Regions from separate parts of the Methylobacterium oryzisoli genome, predicted to be linked through region 1. Evidence: predicted binding sites of a transcription regulator. Region 1 holds the regulator's gene; each other region holds the start of a gene.

The links. Region 1 encodes LexA, which represses DNA repair genes until DNA is damaged. Its sites were predicted from a motif close to TGTTCNNNNTGTGTTCNG; they were not measured.
Region 2: a site for LexA is predicted at 886-903, ahead of ACKUB9_RS29150 (LexA family protein). Genes of this name have one in related genera too.
Region 3: a site for LexA is predicted at 904-921, ahead of ACKUB9_RS15585 (DUF3072 domain-containing protein). Genes of this name have one in related genera too.
Region 4: a site for LexA is predicted at 1,015-1,032, ahead of uvrA (excinuclease ABC subunit UvrA). Genes of this name have one in related genera too.

Annotation. Positions count from the first base shown of each region.
Region 1 is NZ_JBKIBX010000009.1:33,585-35,779, forward strand. Features, by position in the region: gene ACKUB9_RS10925 (HD-GYP domain-containing protein) at 1-338, opposite strand, end outside; gene lexA (transcriptional repressor LexA) at 697-1,419, opposite strand; gene ACKUB9_RS10935 (VOC family protein) at 1,701-2,096, shown strand; gene ACKUB9_RS10940 (gluconate 2-dehydrogenase subunit 3 family protein) at 2,152-2,195, shown strand, end outside.
Region 2 is NZ_JBKIBX010000048.1:8,536-10,730, reverse strand. Features, by position in the region: gene ACKUB9_RS29155 (Y-family DNA polymerase) at 1-411, opposite strand, end outside; gene ACKUB9_RS29150 (LexA family protein) at 408-866, opposite strand; gene ACKUB9_RS29145 (adenylosuccinate synthase) at 1,115-1,390, shown strand; gene ACKUB9_RS29140 (hypothetical protein) at 1,398-2,006, opposite strand.
Region 3 is NZ_JBKIBX010000014.1:84,426-86,620, reverse strand. Features, by position in the region: gene ACKUB9_RS15595 (LysR substrate-binding domain-containing protein) at 1-264, shown strand, start outside; gene ACKUB9_RS15590 (Flp family type IVb pilin) at 280-480, opposite strand; gene ACKUB9_RS15585 (DUF3072 domain-containing protein) at 648-890, opposite strand; gene ACKUB9_RS15580 (branched-chain amino acid aminotransferase) at 993-1,880, opposite strand; gene ACKUB9_RS15575 (MarR family winged helix-turn-helix transcriptional regulator) at 2,029-2,195, shown strand, end outside.
Region 4 is NZ_JBKIBX010000019.1:11,742-13,936, forward strand. Features, by position in the region: gene sppA (signal peptide peptidase SppA) at 1-818, opposite strand, end outside; gene uvrA (excinuclease ABC subunit UvrA) at 1,172-2,195, shown strand, end outside.

The DNA.
Region 1 (2,195 bases):
AGAAGGGCGGCGGACAGGGCGGCGCGGGAGGTGAAGGGCGGCAGGATCCGGGAGGCCCCGAGCGCCCGCGCCTTGGCGAGCGTGGCCGGCGTCAGGTCCCGCGCCAGGCACAGGCAGGGTCTCATGCGGGCGCGCAGATGGCTCATCAGGCCGCGCAGGCTCGCCAGGAGGGATGGATCGTCGAGGGCGACGTCGAGCAACACGGCGAGCACGGTGCCGGGCGGTTGGCGCTGCCCGGGTTCGATCACCCGGCAGGGCAGGTGGCAGGTGACGCTGTGGGCGAGCGAGTGGGCTTTCTTGGGATCGTCCGAGACCAGGAGAATGAAGCCGTCGGTCATCGTCGCGTTCCGCAGGCCTTCATCGGCACAGGAGGAGATCTGCCGGCGGGCCCACGGCCCACCGCGATCATCCCGGCACTTTGCCGGATTGATGGTTAAGCTTTCCTCTAGCTTCGGCGATCCCGCGAAGGGCCGTGCTCGCAGGCCGTTGGGACGGACGCAAGGTCAGATACTACGACGCCGTTGTGCCGCTTCTTTGGATTCCTTCGAGCGAGCGCCTGCCCTCGAGGCAGGATGGGTTACGACCCGACGATGTCCCGGAACGCCGAAGGCCCGCGCGGGGAGTCGCGCGGGCCTTCGATGATCGCCACGATGCCTCCGGGCACGATGTCCCGGAGGATGATCCGGAACCAGGCCGTCAGTACTTGCGGATCAGGCTGACGAGCCGGCCCTGGATGCGCACGCGGTCCGGGCCGAGCACGCGGGTCTCGTAGGCCGGGTTGGCGGCCTCGAGGGCGATCGACGAGCCGCGGCGGCGCAGGCGCTTGAGCGTGGCCTCCTCGTCGTCGATCAGCGCCACCACGATGTCGCCGGTATTGGCCGTCTCCTGCCGGCGGATCACCACGAGGTCGCCGTCGAGGATGCCCGCCTCGATCATCGAGTCGCCGCGCACTTCGAGCGCGTAATGCTCGCCGCCGGCCAGGAAGTCGGGCGACATCGCCACGCTGCGGCTCTGGGACTGGATCGCCGAGATCGGCGTACCGGCGGCGATGCGGCCCATCACCGGGATGGCCACCGAGCCCGACCGGTGATCGTCCACCGCCACCCCGGCGGGCATGGCGGGCTTGGCGACCGGCTCCTTGGCGCGCCCGCCCTCGACCACGCTCGGGTTGAAGCGCACCACCTCGGCGGAGGGCGCGCTCACCGTCTCGGGCAGGCGGATCACCTCGATCGCCCGGGCGCGATTCGGCAGCCGGCGCAGGAAGCCCCGCTCCTCCAGCGCCGTGATCAGTCGGTGGATGCCCGACTTGGACTTGAGGTCGAGGGCGTCCTTCATCTCGTCGAAGGACGGGGGGACGCCCGTCTCGCGCATCCGCTGCTGGATGAAGCGGAGCAGGTCCAACTGCTTACGGGTGAGCATGGGTCACTCTCATCGCCTGCGCGGGCACGCTGATCGAAACAAATCGCGAACATGGTAAGCGTTCCTCAAGTGTTCCGCAAGCGGCTTGGCGTCGTGCCGCGGATGAAGCGGCCTCGTCCACACGTCTGCACCGATTCTCGACCTGCGCCGACTCCGCCCTGACGGCCGGCGGGATCGGCCCCGCAACAGCCCGCTACCACCTGCGGCCCCGGCCGCCGGCTACGATCGGGGCGTGCAGACACACCGGCACCGGCCGCAAGTCCAGGAGAAGTCGTTTCCCGATGGCCAAGCCCGTTCATTCCATGATCCGCGTCCGCGACGAGGCCCGCTCGTGCGAGTACTATGCCCGCGCCTTCGGCCTGGAGGTCGCCGACCGCTTCGCGTTCGACACCTTCGCGCTCGTCTACCTGCGCGACCCCGCCTCGCCCTTCGAGCTCGAACTCACGGTCAACTTCGACCGGCAGGAGCCCTACGAGATCGGCAACGGCTACGGCCACCTCGCGGTGGTGGTGGACGATGTCGAGGCCGAGCACGCGCGCTTCGAGCGCGAGGGCCTGCCCGCGACGCCCGTGAAGGACTTCCAGCACCAGGGCCGCACGCTCGCCCGGTTCTTCTTCGCCACCGATCCCGACGGCTACAAGATCGAGGTCATCCAGAAGGGCGGCCGCTTCGGCTGAGCCGTCCCCAGGCAACAGCATGACGACAAGCAAGAACGTCACGAGGAGACGCCCGATGAGAGAAGTCGATCCGCGCCGGCGGGTGAGCCGGCGCAGCTT
Region 2 (2,195 bases), on a different contig from region 1:
GGTCGGGATGCCGGTCCAGCGCCGCACGGTCGCGCGCAGATCGCGGGCGAGGGCCACGCGGTCGCGCTCGCGCACGTCCGAGAGGTCGAGGAAGCTCTCGTCGATCGAGTAGACCTCCACGTCCGGCGCGAAGGTCCGGTAGACCGCGTTGGTGCGCGCCGACATGTCGCCGTAGAGGGCGTAGTTGCTGCTGAACACCCGCACCTTCGCGCGCCGGCACAGGTTTCGGATCAGGAAGTAGGGCACGCCCATCCTGATCCCGAGCGCCTTGGCCTCGGCCGTGCGGGCGATGGCGCAGCCGTCGTTGTTCGACAGCACGATCACCGGCACGCCGGTCAGACGCGGATCGAAGACGCGCTCGCAGGAGCAGTAGAAGCTGTTGCCATCGACGAGCGCGAGGGCGCGGCTCATCGCACGCTGCTCGGGCGGACGTGGTGCCAGCGCACCGAGAACAGCAGCACGCCCCAGAGCAGGCCCTCCTCCAGCTCGTCAAGCGCGAAGAGCTCCTCCATCTCCGGATTGTCGAAGGTCAGCGCCAGCCGGTTGCCCTGCATGACGAGGCGCTTGAGGCTCATCTCGCCGTTGACGACGGCCACCACCACCGCGCCGGCGCTCGGCTGGAGCGAGCGGTCGACGACGGCGAGGTCCTGGTCGTGGATGCCGGCGCCCTTCATGCACCAGCCGCGCACGCGCCAGATGAAGGTGGCGGCAGGGTTGGGGGCGAGCCAGCGGGGGAGTTCGAGGGCGCCCTCGATGAAGTCCTCGGCCGGGGAGGGAAAGCCGGCGCAGAGGCTGGTACGCATGAAGGGGATGCGCACCAGCCCGCTACGATCCGCCGCCGCCTCGCCGACCCGGTAGACACTCACCCGCTGCCCTCCGTTCTGCTAGAACGGAAAGAGAACAAACACCCCGGGAGTTCCCGGTCAAGGCCACGCTGGCGGGCTGTGCGGAGCGGGGACGGCAGGCCGAGGAGAGCGTGATGGGGATGCGGACGACGAAACAAGCGAACTGGAGGGCATCGCCATCCTCGGCCAGTTCGGCGAGGTAGCCCGATGACTTCGCCGAAAACCTTCAGGACAGCTGAGCGCGCTTCAATCCAGCGAGGGAGATCAGAATGGCGTTCAAGGCAAAGTCGGCCATGGAGACGAAGGCTGCTGAGCTGGCCTCGGCCATCATCCGCATCGCGGACCGAGAGAGTGCACCGCTCAACATCGGGGTTGAGCAGCTCAGGAGGGGCAATCCGCGCCTGACGCCTCTCGCGATCGGCCAGTTGTTCCGCAAGCAGCGCGACAGCCTGGAGGCCGCCCTAGCTGAGCGAGGCTACGCCTTGGTCAGCTACTCCGATCAGGGACCGGGACGAGGGATGGAGTTCGAGATCGGGGTCGCTTGAGTACGGCTCAGGGACGTTGAGCGGCCTCAAGCAGCTTCGGGTTCATGGCTGAAAGCGCGAGCAACGGGGCCGGCATCACGACACCGGCTCGCCGCATCTGCTGCGCGGCACTCCGGCAGCGGCTCAGGTCGTTGCTGCCGATGGCGTCCTCGGCCTTCGTGATCATGTCGGGCGACGGCTTGCCCGCAGGCGGAGCGGCCTGAGCCTGTGGCGCCGGCTGAGCCTGCCCAGGCTGCTGAGCCGGTGCGACGTTCACCGTCGCTCCTGAGGGCGCTGCGGTGTTCTGTGTGGCGCCCTGAGGGCCTGATGCTCCAGGTCCTGAGGATGACACCTGACCGCTGATGCCAGAGGCTTGCTGCGGCTGACCGGCGGCGTCTGATGGTTTGGCTGGCTGATCCGCGTTCTTGGGAGCCTGCACGGCGGCAGCGAGTTGCGCCGGCTGGCTGTCGGACTTCTTGGCTTCCTGGGGCTGGTGCACGAAGGCGGCGAGTTCCTGACAGAGGTTGGCGGGCTTGCCCGCACTAGCCGGATTGGCCGGCGGGGTCTCGCTCTGGGCGGCTGCCACAGAGGTCAGGACGCTCATCATCAGCAGCGTGGCAATAGCGGAAGCTCGCATCGTTCAGCCCTCCACATCAGAGCTCACCCGGCTACCAACGCCTGAAACGCGATGGCGGCGTCCTGCCAACCCGGACACAGCCCGCGGAGTGCGTGCCGCCCGTGCGCAATCTCTAACCCTCGCCACATCGCATCCGCGAAGTCGCGCTCGCCACCCCGAGATGGCGCAGACCCGGCTGCGATCCTGGCC
Region 3 (2,195 bases), on a different contig from region 1:
CGGGCGAGCCGCGTCCTGTTCGTGAGCTGGAGTTCGACGGCGGTCGGGGCCGCGGTCCTGGCGGGCCTTGCCGTCTCGGTCCTGCCCGAGAGCGCGCTCCGCCCGGGCATGCGCACGCTCAGCCCCGCCGAGGGCTTTCCCGCCCTGCCCGCCTGCCGCATCGGGCTGATGCGCCACCGCGCGGCCGAGCCGCTGCCGCTCGCCGACGCGCTCGCCACCCAGATCCGGCAGAGCCTGAGCAATCTCGGCGCCGCGGCCGAGTAGAGGAAAGCCCTGGCGTCAGGATCCGCTGAGGACGGCCACGACCTTCGTGCTGAGGTTCGTGTAGAGGTTCCGGGCGGAATCGCCGTAGAGCCCGATGCCGACGATGATCACCAGGAAGATCAGCGCGACGATGAGGCTGTACTCGAGCGCCGTCGCTCCCGATTCGTCGTTCAGGAAGCGGCGTGGCGAAAGGGCGCTCCGCCAAAAGCTGACCACGACGCTCTCCTGCTCCGACCAGCGGTAATCTACGGCGCAACCTCCTCACCATCCGTTAAGACGATGGCCGAAACGACCGGGTGCGCAGGCCCGGGGACATGCCAGATCCGCCCGATCCCCAAAGGGAGGGCGGATCTGGTCTTGGCTCACGTGTGCGCAGCCTCGGCTCAGCCCTTGCCGGTTGCTTTGCGCAGGGCGTCGATGCGCTCGGACGCCTCGGCCTTGTCGAGATCCGGGTCGAACGCCTTCCCGTCCCCCGCCTCTTCCGAAAGCGTCTTGAGGTAGGAGGCCTGGGCGCCGGTCATCGGCTCGTCGCCCGTGGTCCAGTCCTTCGGATCCTTGATGCGGTTCGACGCGTCGGTGCCCTTCGGGTCCGCATGATCGTGGCGTTCGGTCTTCCTGGCCGACATGACGGCTCCTCTGTGTTCACGCATTGTTCTCGATGCGGTCAACGCCGGAGACGCGCCACGGGTTCCGGAACGCGGGGGCGGGGCCCCGCGCTCCGGTGTCGCTCAGGCCGCCCGGGCCCGGGGCTGCACCTCGGCGCTGTAATCGTCCATCAGCGTGCGGGTCATGGCGGCGGGCTGGAACCGGTAGGGGCCGATCTCCGACACCGGCGTCACCTCGGCGGCGGAGCCGGTGATGAAGCACTCGGAGAACTCCGCCATCTCCTCGGGCCGGATGCGGCGCTCGATGACCTCGTAGCCGCGGCGGCGGGCGAGTTCGATCACCGTCTGCCGGGTGATGCCGTTGAGGAACCGGTCGGCGAGCGGCGTGTGGATCGCCCCGTCGCGGATGAAGAACACGTTCGCACCGGTGCACTCGGCGACGTTGTCCTCCCAGTCGAGCATCAGGGCGTCGGCGTAGCCCTTGTTCTCGGCCCGGTGCTTCGAGATGGTGCAGATCATATAGAGCCCCGCCGCCTTCGAGGAGGCGGGCGCGGTGCGCGGATCGGGCCGGCGATACTCGGCGAGGTCCAGGCGGATGCCCTTCATCTTGGTGGCCGGGTCGAAGTAGCTCGGCCATTCCCAGGCCGCGATGGCGAGGTGGATGGTGTTGGCCTGAGCCGAGACGCCCATCATCTCCGAACCGCGCCACGCCACCGGGCGCAGATAGGCGTCCGCGAGCCCGCTCTCCTTGAGCACGAGCTTCTTGGCGGCGTCGATCTCGGCCACCGAGAAGGGGATCTCGAAATCGAGCAGTTCGGCCGAGCGGCGCAGGCGCGCGGAATGCTCCGTGCACTTGAAGATCTCGCCGCCATAGGCGCGCTCGCCCTCGAACACGCAGGAGCCGTAGTGCAGCCCGTGGCTGAGTACGTGAATCTTCGCGTCCGCCCACGGCACCATGCGGCCGTCGAACCAGATGTGACCCTCACGCTGGTCGAAGGGGATGACGGACATGACGATGATCCTCGTATGCGGTTCGTTTCCGCTCAGGCGGCCGGCTCGCAACCTTCGGTCTTCGCAGCCGCGACAGACGTTCATTCGTTGCGTCGGCGGGGTTGACGCGTATCAACGGGGCTGAGATATGTCAACAAGGCTGACGTAAATGCGAGGGCCGTGCGCGGCTCTCGTCGGACCAGAGGGGACGACGGTGAAGCAGGCTGCCCGGACGCGACCCATCTCGCCTGAGCCACCCGACGCCGCCAACGAGGACACGCCGAACGAGACCCTGCCCGAGACCGGGCAAGCCCACGACCTGATCGAACTCCTGTT
Region 4 (2,195 bases), on a different contig from region 1:
CTGTCGTTGCGCGGCTTCCAGTCCCGGATCGGCAGGTCCTTGGCGACGTTCTTCTCGCGCTCCAGCCACGCCACCGCCTGCCGTTCGCCGCCGGTCTCGTCGACGAGCTTCAGCGCGACGCTCTGGCGCCCGCTGAACACCCGCCCGTCCGCCACCGTGCCGATCTGCTCGGGCGTCATCCGCCGCCGCTCGGCCACGAGGGTCTTGAACCACGAGAAGGTGTCGCCGACGATCGCCTGGAGCGCGGCCCGCGCCTCCGGCGAGGTCGGGTGGAACGCGCTCGGCTCGGCCTTGAGGGGCGAGGACTTCACCTCCTCGACCCGCACGCCGACCTTGTCGAGCAGGCCCGACAGGTCGGGGTACTGGAACAGCACGCCGATCGAGCCGACGAGGGCGGTCTCGCGCGCCACGATGTGGTCGGCGGCGAGCGCCGTGATGTAGGCGCCCGAGGCCGCGGTGCCGTCCACGAAGGCGACGACCGGCTTCTTCTCGGCGAGCTGGCGCAGGTTGCGGAAGAGTTCTTCGGAGCCCGTGGTGGTGCCGCCCGGCGAGTTGATCGAGACGATCACCCCGGAGACCGCCCGGGACTCGCCGACCCGCTTCATCAGATCGCGGGTCTTCTCGCTGCCCGCGATGAAGCCGTCGATGCTGATGCGGGCGATCTGCGGCGTGACGGCGACGAACCGGCCGCCGCCCGCGGCGCGCCAGCCGACCGCGCCCACCGCGACGATCAGCGCCCCGATCCCGAGGACGCGCCAGAAGGACAGCTTCCGGCGCAGGGAGCGTCGGTCGAGGAGAAGTTCGGCATCGATGGCCATGCGGCGCTCGTGTTCCTCATGTCGGGCCGGAACGGGCCGCACAAGTCCTTGGCGCGCCTCGTTCCCGGCGCTGTTCTACCCCCGCCCTTCGCGGAGCGGCAAGAGCGTGCGCGGAGGCGGATCGGGGCCTTTCGCATGCGCCGGGGGCAGACCGGGACGATTTGCGCCGCCCGCCCGGCCCGCCGGCTGTTGCCGCTGTACGTATTTTGTTCTAGCACTCGGCGCCGAGGGATGATTCCGGAGAATCCTCCGGCCCTCCTTCCCAGCGGTGCCCTCCGGCCCGGATCGTGCAGCCTCGGCGATCGACCGGTCCGGGCGCCCTCCCCGCCGCATGACCCGCTTCGAGCCCCGGCATGGCCCCTCTCGACACGATGTTCGACCATGCGGCCGAGGGCCGCGTCATCGCGGTGCGCGGCGCGCGCGAGCACAACCTGAAGAACGTCGACCTCGTGATCCCGCGCGACAAGCTCGTGGTCTTCACCGGGCTGTCGGGCTCGGGCAAGTCGTCGCTCGCCTTCGACACCATCTACGCGGAGGGGCAGCGCCGCTACGTCGAGTCGCTCTCGGCCTACGCCCGCCAGTTCCTGGAGATGATGTCGAAGCCCGACGTCGACCAGATCGACGGTCTGTCGCCCGCCATCTCCATCGAGCAGAAGACCACCTCCAAGAATCCGCGCTCGACGGTCGGCACCGTCACGGAGATCTACGACTACATGCGCCTGCTGTGGGCGCGGGTCGGCATCCCGTACTCCCCCGCCACTGGCTTGCCGATCGAGAGCCAGACCGTCTCGCAGATGGTCGACCGCGTGCTGGCGCTGCCGGAGAAGACCCGCGCCTACCTGCTGGCGCCGGTGGTGCGCGGGCGCAAGGGCGAGTACCGCAAGGAGATCGCCGAGTATCAGCGCCGCGGCTTCCAGCGGCTGCGCATCGACGGCGAGTACTACCCGATCGACGACGCGCCCAAGCTCGACAAGAAGCTCAAGCACGACATCGACGTGGTGGTGGACCGCATCGTGGTGCGGCCCGACATGGCCTCGCGGCTGGCCGATTCCTTCGAGACCGCGCTCGAGCTCGCGGACGGCATCGCGGTGATCGAGCTGGCGGACGCCCCCGAGGGCGCGGCGCCCGAGCGGATCACCTTCTCGTCGCGCTTCGCCTGCCCGGTCTCGGGCTTCACGATCCCCGAGATCGAGCCGCGGCTGTTCTCGTTCAACAACCCGTTCGGCGCCTGCCCGACCTGCGGCGGCATCGGGCACGAGATGCGCATCGACCCGACGCTGGTCATCGCCGACGAGGCGCTGAGCCTCGACCGCGGCGCCATCGCGCCCTGGGCGAAGTCGACCTCGCCCTATTACGGTCAGACCCTCGACGCGCTCG